3 regions of the Vibrio rubrogenes genome follow, and region 2 is predicted to be linked to each of the others. Evidence: predicted binding sites of a transcription regulator. Region 2 holds the regulator's gene; each other region holds the start of a gene.
The links. Region 2 encodes PurR, which represses purine synthesis genes. Its sites were predicted from a motif close to TNANGNAAACGTTTNCNTNA; they were not measured.
Positions count from the first base shown of each region.

Region 1: the regulator PurR is predicted to act here: its motif matches at 3,112-3,131, upstream of purL (phosphoribosylformylglycinamidine synthase).
Region 3: the regulator PurR is predicted to act here: its motif matches at 3,920-3,939, upstream of AC55NX_RS01255 (NCS2 family permease).

Region 1 covers NZ_JCARSY010000002.1:248,654-253,898, forward strand. Annotated here, with positions in the region: gene purL (phosphoribosylformylglycinamidine synthase) at 1-2,970, opposite strand, end outside; gene mltF (membrane-bound lytic murein transglycosylase MltF) at 3,268-4,836, shown strand; gene AC55NX_RS03275 (hypothetical protein) at 5,025-5,156, shown strand.
Region 2 covers NZ_JCARSY010000005.1:112,960-118,204, reverse strand. Annotated here, with positions in the region: gene mukF (chromosome partition protein MukF) at 1-370, opposite strand, end outside; gene cmoM (tRNA uridine 5-oxyacetic acid(34) methyltransferase CmoM) at 385-1,164, opposite strand; gene elyC (envelope biogenesis factor ElyC) at 1,252-2,082, shown strand; gene purR (HTH-type transcriptional repressor PurR) at 2,378-3,388, shown strand; cyclic di-GMP riboswitch class I at 3,531-3,616, shown strand; gene AC55NX_RS05835 (TfoX/Sxy family DNA transformation protein) at 3,745-4,335, shown strand; gene glgA (glycogen synthase GlgA) at 4,488-5,245, opposite strand, start outside.
Region 3 covers NZ_JCARSY010000001.1:245,720-250,964, forward strand. Annotated here, with positions in the region: gene proB (glutamate 5-kinase) at 1-172, opposite strand, end outside; gene crl (sigma factor-binding protein Crl) at 293-685, opposite strand; gene frsA (esterase FrsA) at 769-2,013, opposite strand; gene gpt (xanthine phosphoribosyltransferase) at 2,110-2,574, opposite strand; gene AC55NX_RS01255 (NCS2 family permease) at 2,612-3,901, opposite strand; gene AC55NX_RS01260 (aminoacyl-histidine dipeptidase) at 4,734-5,245, shown strand, end outside.

The sequences.
Region 1 (5,245 bases), on a different contig from region 2:
CTCTGCCCAAATGGTTCGGAGCTCCGTTCTGGAACGTTCATAAACAACGTGCCCCTGTTGCGTCACCACGAAACGGTCAGAAGATTCCACCGTTCCTATCACGTGAGTACAGTCTTGCAGACCTTGTTGTGCCAGTGTGTCCAGCACAGTATCGACATCCTGCTCATGCACCTGAATAACGGCACCCAACTCTTCGTTAAACAGAACAGAGAGCACATCATCGCCTAACCCAGCAATGTCAACATTGACACCACAGTGACCCGCAAACGCCATTTCAGCCAATGTCACCAACAGACCACCATCGCCTTTATCATGGTATGCCAACAGCTTATTCGTACGAACGAGTACCTGAATCGCATCAAAAAAGCCTTTCAGTTGCATCGCATCATCAACATCAGCCGGCTGATCACCTAACTGCTTGTATACCTGCGCCAGCGCCGTTGCACCAAGGCGATTTTTGCCGTTCCCCAGATCAATCGCAATCAGTCGGGTCGTCCCCAAATCTGTACGCAGTTGAGGTGTTACGGTCTTACGTACATCCTCAACCCGGGCAAAAGCGGTAATAATCAGTGATAATGGTGACGTCACTTCTTTCTGCTCACCATTATCTTCATGCCATTTGGTTTTCATCGACATCGAGTCTTTACCGACCGGAATGGTCAGCCCAAGGGCCGGACATAACTCTTCACCAACCGCTTTTACCGCTTCATACAAGCCGGCATCTTCACCGGGGTGACCGGCCGGAGACATCCAGTTAGCCGATAATTTAATATGTTTCAGGTCGCCAATGTCGGTCGCCGCAATATTGGTCAGCGACTCCGCCACAGCCAGACGCGCAGAGGCAGCAAAATCAAGCAACGCCACCGGTGTCCGTTCGCCCATCGACATGGCTTCGCCGCAATAGGTATCAAAGCTGGCCGTAGTGACCGCACAGTTGGCAACCGGCACTTGCCACGGACCAACCATTTGATCGCGGGCCACCATACCGGTTACAGAACGATCGCCAATTGTAATCAGGAAGGTTTTCTCAGCCACAGCGGGTAAGCGCAGGACGCGTTCAACCGCCTCATTTAACTCGATACCACTACGGTCTAAAGCAGAGCCCTGAACCTTCAGTGTTGTGGCTTCGCGATGCATTTTCGGTGGTTTACCCAACAGAATATCCATCGGCATATCGATTGGTGTGTTGTTAAAGTGTGAATCTTCCAGTGTCAGATGACGTTCTTCCGTCGCAGTGCCGACCACCGCATAAGGAGCACGTTCACGACGACAGATCGCATCAAAGGTTTCCATATGCTCAGGCGCAACCGCCAAAACATAACGCTCCTGCGATTCATTACACCAGATTTCCAGCGGGCTCATGCCCGGCTCATCATTCGGCACGTCACGCAACTGGAATTTACCGCCGCGTTCGCCGTCATTGACCAACTCCGGCAACGCATTCGAAATCCCACCGGCACCGACATCATGAATAAAGGCTATCGGGTTGTTTTCTCCCAACTGCCAACAACGGTCAATCACTTCCTGACAACGGCGCTCCATCTCAGGGTTTTCCCGTTGAACCGAAGCAAAGTCCAGATCCTCAGCCGACTGGCCGGAAGCCATCGAAGATGCGGCACCGCCGCCCAAACCGATGTTCATCGCCGGGCCACCCAGCACAATCAGGCTCGCACCGACCGGAATCTCTTTCTTCTGAATATGGTCTGCGCGAATGTTCCCCATCCCACCGGCAATCATGATCGGCTTATGATAACCACGAACTTCTTCACCGGCGTGAGACGTCACTTTCTCTTCATAGGTACGGAAATACCCCAACAGATTCGGACGACCAAATTCATTGTTAAATGCCGCGCCGCCCAATGGGCCTTCAATCATGATGTCCAACGCATTGACTATACGACCCGGTTTACCGAAATCGGTCTCCCATGGCTGTTCAAAATGCGGAATACGCAGGTTAGAAACTGTAAAACCAACCAAACCGGCTTTCGGTTTGCCGCCAATCCCGGTGGCGCCCTCATCACGAATTTCACCGCCGCTTCCGGTTGAAGCACCCGGCCAAGGCGAAATAGCAGTCGGGTGGTTATGAGTTTCCACCTTCATCAGGATATGGGTATCTTCCGTATGGTAGTTGTACTGACGCGTCTGCGGATCAGGGAAGAAACGACCGACTTTAGAACCGGTCATGACCGCTGCATTATCTTTGTAGGCAGACAACACATAATCCGGCGTCGTTTCGTAGGTATTCTTAATCATCTTAAACAGGGATTTTTCCTGTTCAACCCCGTCAATCGTCCAGTCCGCATTAAAAATCTTGTGCCGACAATGCTCTGAGTTTGCCTGTGCAAACATCATCAGTTCAATGTCATTTGGATTACGGCCAAGTTTGATAAAGCTCTCCACCAGATAGTCGATTTCATCTTCAGCCAGTGCCAAACCCAGTGTAAGGTTGGCCTGTTCCAATGCTTTGCGTCCGCCGCCAAGCACATCAACCGCGGTAACCGCTGCCGGTGTCGCACTGTGGAATAGCTGAGCAGCCGACTCCAGATCGGCGAAAACCACCTCCATCATGCGATCATGGAGTAAACCTTGTAGTACGATGTGCTCCGCATCAGTCAATGTTGTTGAGGACTCAATATAATAGGCCGTCCCCCGCTCCAAACGTTTGACTTTATCGAGACCGCAGTTATGTGCAATATCGCTCGACTTCGATGACCACGGAGAAATGGTGCCCGGACGCGGCGTAACCAGCAACAATAAACCTTCTGGCTGATGCTCTTCAATTGTCGGGCCATAAGTCAGCAATTTTTCTAATTTCTCTGTTTCTTGACGATCCAAATCGGCTGTCAAATCAGCAAAGTGCATAAATTCTGCGTAAATACCGGTCACGGGCAAACGCAGCTCGCGACACCGTTCAAGAAGTTTGTTTACTCGGAATTCAGAAAGCGCTGGGGAGCCACGGAAAATTCTCATGTGCTTAGGTCTCTGTTGCTGTTGGTTAAGATAGTATTGGAATAAATTCAAACAATTAAATTGAAAAAACTTGAATACATACCAATTTTACCTATGTTGTGCGGCCGCATTATAAAGGAATTATTTTTGTGATGTAACACCAAACGCAACCGTTTGCGTCATTTTTTTTATGAATTTTGAAATCTCTCGCTTTCATGCCATTCTCAGCGACATAATTTACCATTTTATACATCAAAAAGTTGCGATTCGGTGGTGCTTTGATATAAAAGCATCATGATGAGAAGAGATAAGTTGTACATGACCCGAATATTCCAACGTCAGGCCCAGAGCATCCTCGCTTTTGTATTCATGGTAACCCTACTCAGCGGCTGTCAGATCGACTCCAAACCGAAAAGCGAACTCGACCAGATCCGTGAGCGAGGAGTGTTACGTGTCGGCACCCTGAACAATCAGCTCTCCTATTTTATCGGGCCGGAAGGACCATCGGGCATGGATTATGAACTGGCACGCGAATTTGCCAAATCCCTCGGTGTCAAACTGGAAATGAAACCCGTGTATCGTGTTGCTGCGCTTTTCCCTGCCTTGGAAAGAGGAGAAGTCGATATTATTGCCGCAGGTCAGATCCAAAATACCCAACGCATCCAAAAATTCCGGCCCGGCCCTGCTTATTACTATGTCAGTCAGCAAATTGTTTACCGTCAGGGTCAGTGGCACCCCCGTAACATGCATCAACTGATTCAAAAACAGCAAGAGCTGTTAAACACACCAGAACAGGACAAGGTATTAAATGTTGTCGATGATTCTCACTTTGAACAAACACTGGTGCGACTCAAGAAGAAATATCCTCAATTTCAGTTTCAGATAAAAGCGGATTCAGATGTTCATGATTTGTTGAAAGAAGTCTCTCAGGGAGAGTTGATGTTTACCATCGCTGACTCGGTTGAAATCTCTCTGGCACAACGCATCTATCCCGATTTAGCCACGGCATTTGAAATTACCGATGATCAGCCCATCTCTTGGTTTATCCGTCGTTCGGATGATGAAAGCCTCTATGCACTGATGATTGAATTTTTCGGCAATCAGAAACAAGCCGGTACCATAGCTTCGCTTGAAGAAAAATATATCGGCCATATCGGTACGTTTGATTATGTGGATACCAGAGCATTTATTCGTGCACTGGACAGCAGGCTACCTCAGTGGATGCCACTATTCCAAAAATATGCGAGTGAATTTGACTGGCGTCTCATCGCGGCATTGTCTTACCAGGAATCTCACTGGAACCCCAGAGCCAAATCACCGACCGGAGTGCGGGGGATGATGATGCTCACGTTAACGACCGCGAAATCCGTTGGGATCACCAACCGGCTCAATCCGGAACAGTCTATTCGAGGCGGTGTCAGATATCTGCGTCGGATGGTCAGTCGCGTCCCTGATTCAATTCCCGATCATGAAAAAATCTGGTTCGCTTTGGCATCTTACAATATGGGTTACGGACACATGATGGATGCGCGTCACCTGACCAAACAGCAAGGCGGAGATCCGAATGCTTGGGGAGAAGTCAAAGATCGCCTTCCTCTGCTGAGAAAGCGTCGTTATTTCAGTCAAACCCGTTACGGTTACGCCCGGGGTGATGAAGCGCTGGCCTATGTCGAAAATATCCGCCGCTATTACCAAAGTATGATCGGTCACATCAACGCAAAAACAGCAGCAGATAGCGATAGTACCAGTGTCGATGATCTCACGGTCATTCAGGCAATGATTCCTGATGCGGATGAAGCCACAGAACCGGATCCGGCTGTTGAAGATATTGAACCCGATGAACATACAGCCACAACCGCGGATACCAGCGAGGCGGCAACACAATAACGGTATTCAATGCTTGATTTTTGTAATGGAAAACCTTACATATTAGAGATACCCGACGTTCGTCGGGTTCATCTTCCGGTCATAATACATCTGTAAAAGACAATTGTCTGATTCTTGAAGCTGATGACAGGCGCTCAAGAAGAGATTGTACTGACTATTTATTGGTATTTTTGAAAGGAGGTTAATCCATGCTGAAAAAAAGATTGAAGTCCAAGCATTTATGGCGGACAACAGCAGCGATTCACCGCAAACGTAAGCTCGCGAACAATAAAAAGAAAATTTTTGCTCGTCACCGGGCTTTTACTCATCAGACTGCCTGAGCGTACTGACTCAGCAGTCTGAATCACTATCCCACAACGGGAATATCCAGTAACCACAGACGTCTCCTTCCCAAAATCAAAAGAAGGAG
Region 2 (5,245 bases):
GATGACGCAGATAATAATCAGTGATGCCAATCGCCAATGGTGATAACCGATAGATACTCGCACCATCGGTCACTTCACTGGTAAAACGCCGGATAAGCCGTTGGTGAACCAAATCATTGATCGCGTTATTGGCCCGAAAAGCGGACGCTTCCCCGGTCTCATCAAAGAATCGAGTAACGATTGCAAATGCATCATGTAATTCCCCTTCACCGAGTTCGTCATCAAATCGATCCCGACTCAATACGGCAATCGCAATCAAAAAAGCGAGCCGCTCAGTATCCAGGTTGAGAGACAAGTCATGCTGCCTGACCCATCCAACCAATTCATCGATTGGTTGTACTTCGGCTTGTTGCGCCAATTCGTCTATCATTGTTTCCATCATTTTTACTTTTTTCTGGCCCATACATGAATATAACGGCCCAGAGATAAATAGGGCTCTTGCCGACATAATTGCCTTTCAAGCGCCAGTACATCTTCTTCACTGTATTCCCCCATATTCTGGCGATTACCAATGTAATCACTGAATGAACGAATACCGCTTTTACCCTCAATACTGAATCCACAAGCTTCTATCCATTGATAGACCGCCTCTGGATTCAGGCCTTTTTGCGGCTGCAACTTAAATCGTTTGCGATATGGCATACCATCCAACACATGGGGAATATTTCCGCATATGACATTTTTCAGCACCAATCCGTGATGATTGTAAAACATGATAGACGCAACGCCACCGCTCCGGACCTGAGCCAGTAATTTTTCCAGCGCATCCTTCGGGTCAGCCAACCACTCCATCACGGCATGAAACATCAATAAGTCAACCGGATCGGCGATATATTGTTGCATATCCTGCACTGCCGCATGGACAAAGCGATACTGCGCAAGCAGACCATTTTTTTCAATATCGGTCTGCGCCAACTGCAACATTTCAGAAGAAAGATCACATAACGTCACCTGATGTCCCTGCATCGCGAGCCGTTGCGATAGCTGTGCCAACCCGCCACCGGCATCCAGCACCGAAAGTGGGAACTGTTCCGGAGAAAATGATGTTAAAATAGTTTGAATATCTTCCCACACAATGATCTGACGGATCATACCTTTGTCAGAGCCATATATATTTTTTGCAAATTTGTGGGCAATATCGTCGAAATTGCGATCTTCAGTCACAGTAGCTTGAGTTATGATAACGAATCGTGCTGCTATTCTGTCATAGGAATGGCAGGAATAAAGAGGATTATTCGTTTTTAATCTCAATTGCTGTTTTTTCGGACTATTTCTTATATGTTTGAGCTTAAAAAAATCATATCTGCATTAATGATGCCCCTTCCCGCCCTGCTCATCATCGGTTTTATCGGCTTGATGATGATTATGTTTTCAACCAAAAGGAAAACCGGTTGCCTGATTGTTCTGTTCTCTTACACATTGCTGTTTCTGGCATCATTTCAACCTGTTTCTGATCGCCTTCTCGCACCACTGGAACGCAAGTATTCGGCCTTTTTACCCGTTGAAGGTAGCATCGACTACATCATGGTTCTCGGCAGTGGTCATGTCGTCGATGATCAGCTCCCACCGACATCTCAGCTTAGTCGCTCAGCACTGATGCGACTCACAGAAGGTATCCGGATTATGCGGATGTACCCGGGGGCTCGCCTGATTCTTTCCGGATATGCCGGCGGTACCCTATTCAGTCATGCCCGAATGTTGGCAAGAGTTGCCTTATCACTCGGTGTGGCAAAATCAGATATCGTGCTACTGGAAAGTGCGAAAGATACTTGGGAAGAAGCCCAGTTAGCCGCAAGTTTTGTCGGACCGAGAAAATTAGTACTCGTCACATCTGCCAGTCATATGGATCGCGCATTGCATGAATTTCAATCTGCCGGACTCAATCCAATCCCGGCACCGACCAACTACCTGTCTTATAAAAATATAGCGCAACCGTGGATAAAATATGCCCCTAAAGCGATTTATCTTGAGCAGACGGAGAAATATTGGCATGAAACATTGGGAAAATTTTGGCACTATTTGAAAAACTGGGTCGCCAATCAGGAAGCGACCGTCTCTGAACCGGTGAAACAAGAGCTGTAATATGATGCTATCTCCCTATGTTAGTCCGATTCAGGCTCGGAACAAACAGCCGAGTTCCTCATTTTGATTGCTATTACGGAACCGGCAGTCTAGAATTCGCGGTTAAAGCATATTCTATACCAGACAAAAACCGCTAAATTTAGCGGTTTTTGTCCTTATTGCCGGATAACCTCGCAATGTAATTTCAGTACGGGTTATCCGATTATATCAGTAGATAAAATCTTCATAACTCAACTTTCAATTGTAATTTGCTCCGGATTGCTGGATCTTCAGCATAAGCGACAGGACAATACCTATGGCTACGATAAAAGACGTTGCCCGCTTGGCGGGAGTTTCAACAACAACTGTTTCACATGTAATTAATAAAACTCGATTTGTGGCAGAAACGACTCAGGAAAAAGTCATGGAAGCCGTGAAGACACTGAACTATGCACCAAGTGCCGTAGCCCGGAGTCTGAAATGCAACTCAACGCGTACAATCGGGATGTTAGTGACGCAGTCTACCAACCCCTTTTTCTCTGAAGTGATTGACGGTGTTGAAAGCTATTGTTACCGACAAGGCTACACGCTCATCTTGTGTAATACCGGTGGTTTATATGAAAAACAACGTGACTATATCCGGATGCTGGCTGAGAAACGGGTCGATGGGATGTTAGTCATGTGCTCCGATCTGACCGCCGAACTTTTAGAAATGCTGGAAGCGTATAATGATATTCCCAAAGTCATTATGGACTGGGGCCCAGAAAGCTCTCAAGCTGACAAAATTATCGATAATTCAGAAGAAGGCGGCTATCTTGCAACTAAATATCTGCTTGATAAAGGTCACCGCAAGATCGCTTGTTTGAGTGGACAGTTGTCAAAAGCAGCTTGTCTGGAGCGGATTCAGGGCTTCCGCAGAGCGATGGCTGAAGTGGGTTTGACGCCCAATGAAGACTGGATTCTGGAAGGCAACTTTGAGTGTGATACTGCGGTTTTGGCGGCTGATAAAATTATTGCGATGGATGAACAACCCACTGCGGTTTTTTGCTTCAATGACACGATGGCTTTGGGACTGATGAGCCGTTTACAACAAAGAGGCATCAAGGTTCCTGAAGATATCTCGGTAATCGGTTACGACAATATTGAGATCTCTGAATATTTTTCTCCGCCACTGACAACCATTCACCAACCGAAACGTCGGGTCGGAAAAAATGCTTTTGAAATCTTATTGGAACGGATCAAAAGTAAAGAACATGAGCGCCGTACGTTTGAAATGCATCCTGAAATTGTGGAACGCAATACCGTTAAAGATTTAAACAAAAATTAACACCTGATTGACATTTTGTTGGAGGGAGGTCATTCCTCCAACCACTTTCTTTCTATTGATAACCTTTATTAATTGGACTAGAATCACACATTGTGGAGTGATTATTAGGATAGTTACTTCATAATTCCGTACTGGAAAAGTGTCACGCACAGGGCAAACCATCTGAAAAGATGGGACGCAAAGCCTCCGGCCTAAACCATGAAGATGATAGGTAGCGGGGTTACCGATGGCAAAAATGCATTTCATGTTCGTCAATCATTTGACGTTTTGTTAACATACTTCCTGCATTCTTTTGCTAAATTCTCGGACCTGACTTTGGTGGCGTATTCATTTAAAAATACACCGAGACGTAAAGCATGGATAAACCAATTCTTAGAGATTCAATGCGGCTTTTTGAACAACTGGGCCGTGTCAAATCACGCTCAATGTTCGGCGGGTTTGGTATTTTCGTAAACGACATAATGTTTGCACTTGTCGTTCAAGACAAACTACATATACGAGCAGACAGTCACTCACTGGAAACGTTTAAAGCAAAAGGTTTTGAACCTTATGTGTATACAAAGCGCGGTTTTCCTGTTGTGACTAAGTATTTTGCACTTCCCGCTGACTATTGGGATGATGTCAATACGATTCTTAATATCGCCAAACAAGCCTATTTGAATGCAAAAGATGAAAAAACGACTCATGTAGAGACAAAACCGCAACGATTGAAAGATCTACCGAATCTTCGCCTGGCAACCGAACGGATGCTACGCAAAGCAGGTATTCATTCCGTTGAAGAACTTCATCAGAGAGGTTCTCTCAGTGCATATAAAGCGATTTTGAACTCTCATCCTTCTACACAACCACCGCTAGAGCTCTTATGGGCATTAGAAGGTGCGATTGAAGGAAAGCACTGGTCAGTGATTTCTCAGGCAAGACGCGATGAGCTGGCTCGGCAAATTTAATTTGTTGAACAAGCTTCCCCCTATCGTATACATGCCCCAAAGTATACACTCCCATTTGGTCATTGAGCCTGAACAACAAAGCACCGTTAACGGTGCTTTGTTGTTTTTTATCATTTGTTGTTTCTCAAGAGAATGAGATTCAATGCATACGTTTAGTAGCCCATCAACGCGGCTTCATACATCCGAACATACTGCTGAGCAGAATCTTCCCAACGGAAATCTTGCTGCATCGCACGCAACTGTATATTTAGCTTTTTCTCTGGATGCTGTAAGTAGAACAGTAATGCACGTTGCATACAGATGAGTAATGCTTCCGGAGTCGGTTCCATAAAACTGAACCCCGTCGCTTTATCCGGGAAATGGTCATAGTCAAAAACCGTGTCTTTCAGGCCGCCTACCTCTCGAACGATCGGTAACGTGCCATAAGCCATGCTATAGATCTGATTTAATCCACACGCTTCAAACTCAGATGGCATCAGAAAGAAATCCGCAGCAGCTTCAACCAAATGAGCAAAACGGTTACTGTAAGCATCAACAAACGCAAATTTCTGTGATGACGTCGCAGAGATCTGGTGTAGACGATTCGCAATCTCCGGCTCCCCAGTCCCGACAATCACCAGTTGTACGTCATTGCGCAGAAACTGTTCCAGAATCGGTAGTAGATAGTGGAACCCTTTTTGATAGGTCAAACGACAGACCATCCCAAACACGGGGACATCCCGGATTGGCAATAACAACTCTTCCTGTAGCTGACGTTTGCAGGTTGCTTTCCCTTCTTTTAACGAATCAGGCTCGTTGGTGTAATTGCGTGGAATATAACTGTCAATGCGCGGATTCCACTCCGAATAGTCACAGCCATTAATAATACCGAACAGATCTCTTTCACGGCGGACAAAATCATCGACTAATC
Region 3 (5,245 bases), on a different contig from region 2:
AAGAAACTAAAACAACGGCATGTCCCTGACGCTTCAGCTCAGCACACTGTCGGACAAGCTCTACCATTTGTGCCCGGTCAAGCGCTAGCGTTCCGCCAGTCAGAACACTGGTTCCCAACTTGATAATAATTGTTTTTGATTGTCGTTCTTTTTCAGGTTGTTCTATCGCCATATCAATCATACGATCTAAGTAGAAAAGGAGAGATTCTTTTTAGCAATCAAAAGGGCAATTCACAAGTAGAAAAAGGTGCAACTGCACCTTTTTTAACAGAATGAGAAAATAAGATGAGAACTATTTATCAACCAAAAGCGGATCGCAGGTGGTTAGCTCACAGCCGAATTGATCTTTGAGTAACGTTTCCAGCTTCGCATGGAATGCTTTTTGAGTTCGATGAACTTCTTCTAATGCCTGAGATTGAGGCTCTTCAAGAACCCAATTTCCAGCGCGATCATATCGACCAATCGCATATGTTGCTTCAAACAGCTGTTCATCCGAATGTGATAATGACATCCACCACCCCCAAAATTCCCTCACTTCCGGTGATTTTTTATCATTGACGCAAACGGCCAGACAATCAAACAGGTAAGTTCCACTCTGATATTGTTCTTCTCTCAAATATGGACCTAACAATCTAAAGGCTGCATTTAACCGGTGATGGGTTGGTTCCTTACTCAATTCTGGCATTTCAGCACTCCTTTTTTACAGAATTGCATGTCACTCTAAAATTCAACAAAGCGCATATCTTTTAAATAAAATAGCACAAAAAGTCACTGTATCAGTTCATCTTCAAGCCAGTTTATCGCCAAATCGAGGGCTTGCTCATATCCGTGAAATAATGTCTTTGACTTAATCTCTTTTGCCCGACCACCAACACTATAAGATGCAACTAGTTGGTTATCTGAATAAGGCGATACCGGATCACCTTCCAATCCCAAAGCCAGAATGGGTGTTTTTGTCTTTCTACCGACAAGGAATCCTTGGGCTTTGAGTGACCACGCCCGCAACTGCATTGATAAACTGTCGATATCGACCACGCTTTTTCCTAATCTGGATGCCAGTACATCCAGATACATCTTCGGCATCCGTTTCAGTTTTTCAGGAGAAGACAGAATATCATGCACCGGTGCCCCCAAAGAGATACAAGCCCGGATTTTACTGGATTCAACAAATGACAACCGGATCATCGCATTGCCGCCAAAACGAAAACCAATTAATCCGACCCGGTGGTGATCGATCCAAGGTAAACGAGCCAGCTGATTAAGAACGGTTTGGTGAAGAACGGAGGTGTCTTCGGTTAAAGGCCATTGCGAGTTATACCCAATGGACGGCATATCAATCGTCAACATCGCAATATCTCTCTGCGCCAGATAATCTCGGAATAAACGCCACATATCGGTTTGCAGACTATCCAGACCGGCCGTCACAATCACAACAGGTTGAGGGCGCTCTGTATGTGATAAGTGCAGATGAGCAATAATTTTCTTGTTCTTATACGGAAACTCCAACTGTTTCACAACGTATCCAGAACGTTTTGCAGCTTCCGTATAGGCGGTGTTTGCCAATGCCTGAGCCTGAATGGCAAGCGTGTCATTCTTAAGATGTGGGTATCCAGCGATACTAAAACATAAGGATGCAGCAAACATTCGATCAGCCGCAGCTTCGCCCTCAAGCTGATCGGACTCATGCTGATAACGGACTCCTAATTTATTCCACTCATAAGCCCAGTTTCCTTGTCGATATCCCATCACCGTATCCAGCCATGCATCAATGGTTCTGGAGTGTGATGAAGATGCGATCCGCGCTAAAACTTCTTCCTGATCTATCGAGTCAATGCCCTGCCATGCCCATTGCATTCGCCTCAGTGTCCGATACCAAGCTCCCTCAATTTTCTGAGTCACAAATCCTTGGCTACTTGACATGTATTGGGTCAATGCAGAGGTTTCTTTAGCCTGTTTATGGTTGTCAAACAACCGCTCAGAAAGGTTTTCACTGTTCTTATTACTCTTAGGCATAAATCGGGACCACTTCGGAAAACGTTTAAATTCATCAAAAAAATGGTCCATAACAGGACCATTTTCTCAGATTAGCATCAATTCATACGAAAAAATCTATTTCAGCTTACGATTCACTGGCTCAACATAGGATAGTACAGTATCCCAAGGTTGTTCAATCCATGTATCCTGAGCAACATCAACGATATATTCATCGACTAAATCTTTACCGGCTGGCTTGGCACATACAGTCACAAGTTTCGCTTTTGGATACAATTCGCGAATTTTACGTGCTGTATCACCACTATCTACCAAGTCATCAACAATCAAATACCCTTCACCATCATGTTCAGGTGCTTTCAGTATGCTCATATCTCGCTGATGATCATGGTCATAGCTAGAAATACAGATAGTATCGACGTAACGAATACCCAATTCTCGGGCAAGAATTGCGGCTGGCACAAGTCCACCGCGACTCACCCCTATCAGACCTTTCCACTGTTCTGCGGGCATCTGGCGCTCAGCAAGCTGACGACAATACATCTGCATATTATCCCATGTAATCAGGAATCTTTTGCTCATTGTTTTCTATCCAATTTTTTATCTAAAATCTAATTCGTTAACCTGCGATATATTTTACAACAAAAATCGCAGCCATGAACCACACGCTGAGTGAAACATGACGGGCTTTACCACTCAAGAGTTTAATCACTGCATAGGAAATAAAACCTAAAGAGATACCTTCTGCAATTGAAGATGTGAGAGGCATCATTAAACAAGTCACAACAACGGGAGCAGCCTCTGTGAGATCACGCCAGTCAATACCAACCAATCCAGAGAGCATCAGAATAGAAACATAAAGCAGCGCACCTGCGGTTGCATACGCGGGAATCATCCCTGCAAGAGGCGCAAAGAATAAAGCAAACAGGAAGAGAATTCCAACCACAACAGCCGTCAATCCAGTCCGTCCGCCAGTCGCGACACCAGCAGCACTTTCAATATAAGAAGTCGTATTCGATGTTCCGAGTAACGCTCCAGCAACGGTTGCTGAAGAATCAGCCAATAATGCCCGGTTCAGACGAGGAATTTTTCCGTCTTCACCGATGAGATCAGCTTTTTGAGCAACGCCCACTAATGTTCCGGCCGTATCAAACAGATCGACAAACAAGAATGCAAATACAACCGAAATCATGCCGACATCTAACAGCGCGGAGAAATCCAGTTGTAAAAATGTCGGAGCAATGCTCGGTGGCATAGAAATCAAACCGCCCCAGTGAACATCACCCAGCATCAGGCCAATCGCACTGATTGCCAGAATAGAAATCATCACACCGCCTTTCACATTACGATAAACCAGTGCGATCGTGAGAAAGAAACCGAGGGCGCCTAAAACACAATGCAGCGAAGTAATATGACCAAGAGAAACCAGTGTAGCTGGATTATCAACGATGATACCTGCATTTTTTAACGCGATAAAAGCAAGAAACAGACCGATCCCCGATGATATACCGGTTCTCAAAGACATCGGTATCGAATTGATAATCCATTCCCGAATCTTAAATAAACTCAGCAAGATGAACAACACACCTGAAGCAAATACCGCAGCCAAAGCAACCTGCCACGTGTACCCCATACCAAGCACGACGGTATAGGTGAAAAATGCATTCAGTCCCATCCCGGGAGCCAACGCAATCGGATAATTTGCGATAAAGCCCATAATGAAACAACCAACGGCGGCTGCCAGACAGGTTGCAACAAAAACAGCGCCACGATCCATGCCTGTATCGGCTAAGATCGCTGGATTGACAAAAATGATGTAAGCCATGGTCAGAAAAGTCGTAATTCCCGCAATGACTTCTGTTCGCATGGTTGTCCCATGTTCACTCAGTTTAAATAGCTTCTCGAGCATGATGGTTCCTGTGTAGATTCAAGTAAACGGTTGCGTAAACGATTGGGGGGCGATTATAGAGAGTAAAGACGGCAAATTCTAGCGTAATTGATATAAAAACTGACCTAATAGTCAAGTTTATGAAACCTTGTAAATATTCCGATTTACATTATAAAAATCATCAAAAATACGCTTGTCATCCCCATCTGTGACTTCATAAGGGTGGCAGGCAATACCGTATAATAAGGATAAAAAAACGCCACTTCACATGAAGTGGCGCTGGAAAGGGGTCAAAATCTTCCAATAAAATTTAGGGGTGAACAAAAATGTCCGAGCTGCAAGTTTCTATCGTTTCCAACTCTACAACAGACCATCAGAGCAAATTGGTCAAGCCAGGCTCCCGAATATCCCCCATCAATCTCGCCGGGGAAGTGCTTCATTCAGGCAACTCCATAAACTGGTTAAATAGAAGCATTGCAAACAGAGTTAAATATACCATAAAGAAAATTTATTACAATATTATAGTGACAAAAATCAAATAAACCGCGCGAGAGTTATTTTATATTGAGATTTATGTAATTAAATTACCAAAACACCTCTATTTTGTGAAAATTTATTCCTTAATGACAACCACCAATAACCAACTAAGCTCATATTTATTTTTAAAAAACATTTCTCATGCTATCCCCTGCATGATGAGGGTGATATTCTCTTGCTATCGACTGGTGCGCATGGGTCTTCAGTACAAGCTTGTCTTCACTAACGAATGCTTCAGTACAATGAAGCCTTAAGCACCAATTCAGTTTGATTTGATCCACTTTTCATTGACCACCTTGTGAAACAGGAGTCTTCAGTGTCAGAATTCCAATCCGAAATTAGTCAACTTTCACCCTCTCTCGTCTGGAAGTTTTTCGATAAAATATGTTCTATCCCGCATCCTTCATACCATGAAGAAAATCTGGCGCAATACATTATCGAATGGGCTCAAGGGCAATCATTTGATGTCAGACGGGATCCAACGGGTAATATTTTTATTAAGAAACCAGCAACATCAGGTATGGAAAACCGAAAGGGTGTCGTGCTGCAAGCGCATCTGGATATGGTACCTCAGAAAAATGAAGAGACCGTTCATAACTTCGAACAAGATCCGATTCGTCCTTATATCGATGGTGACTGGGTCACCGCTCAAGGCACGACTCTCGGTGCAGACAATGGTATCGGAATGGCAACCTGTCTGGCGGTTTTAGCCTCAGACAACATCCAACACGGTCCTTTAGAAGTGCTGTTAACGATCAATGAAGAAGCCGGTATGACCGGTGCATTTGGTCTGGAAGCAGGTTACCTTGAAGGAGAGATCCTGCTAAA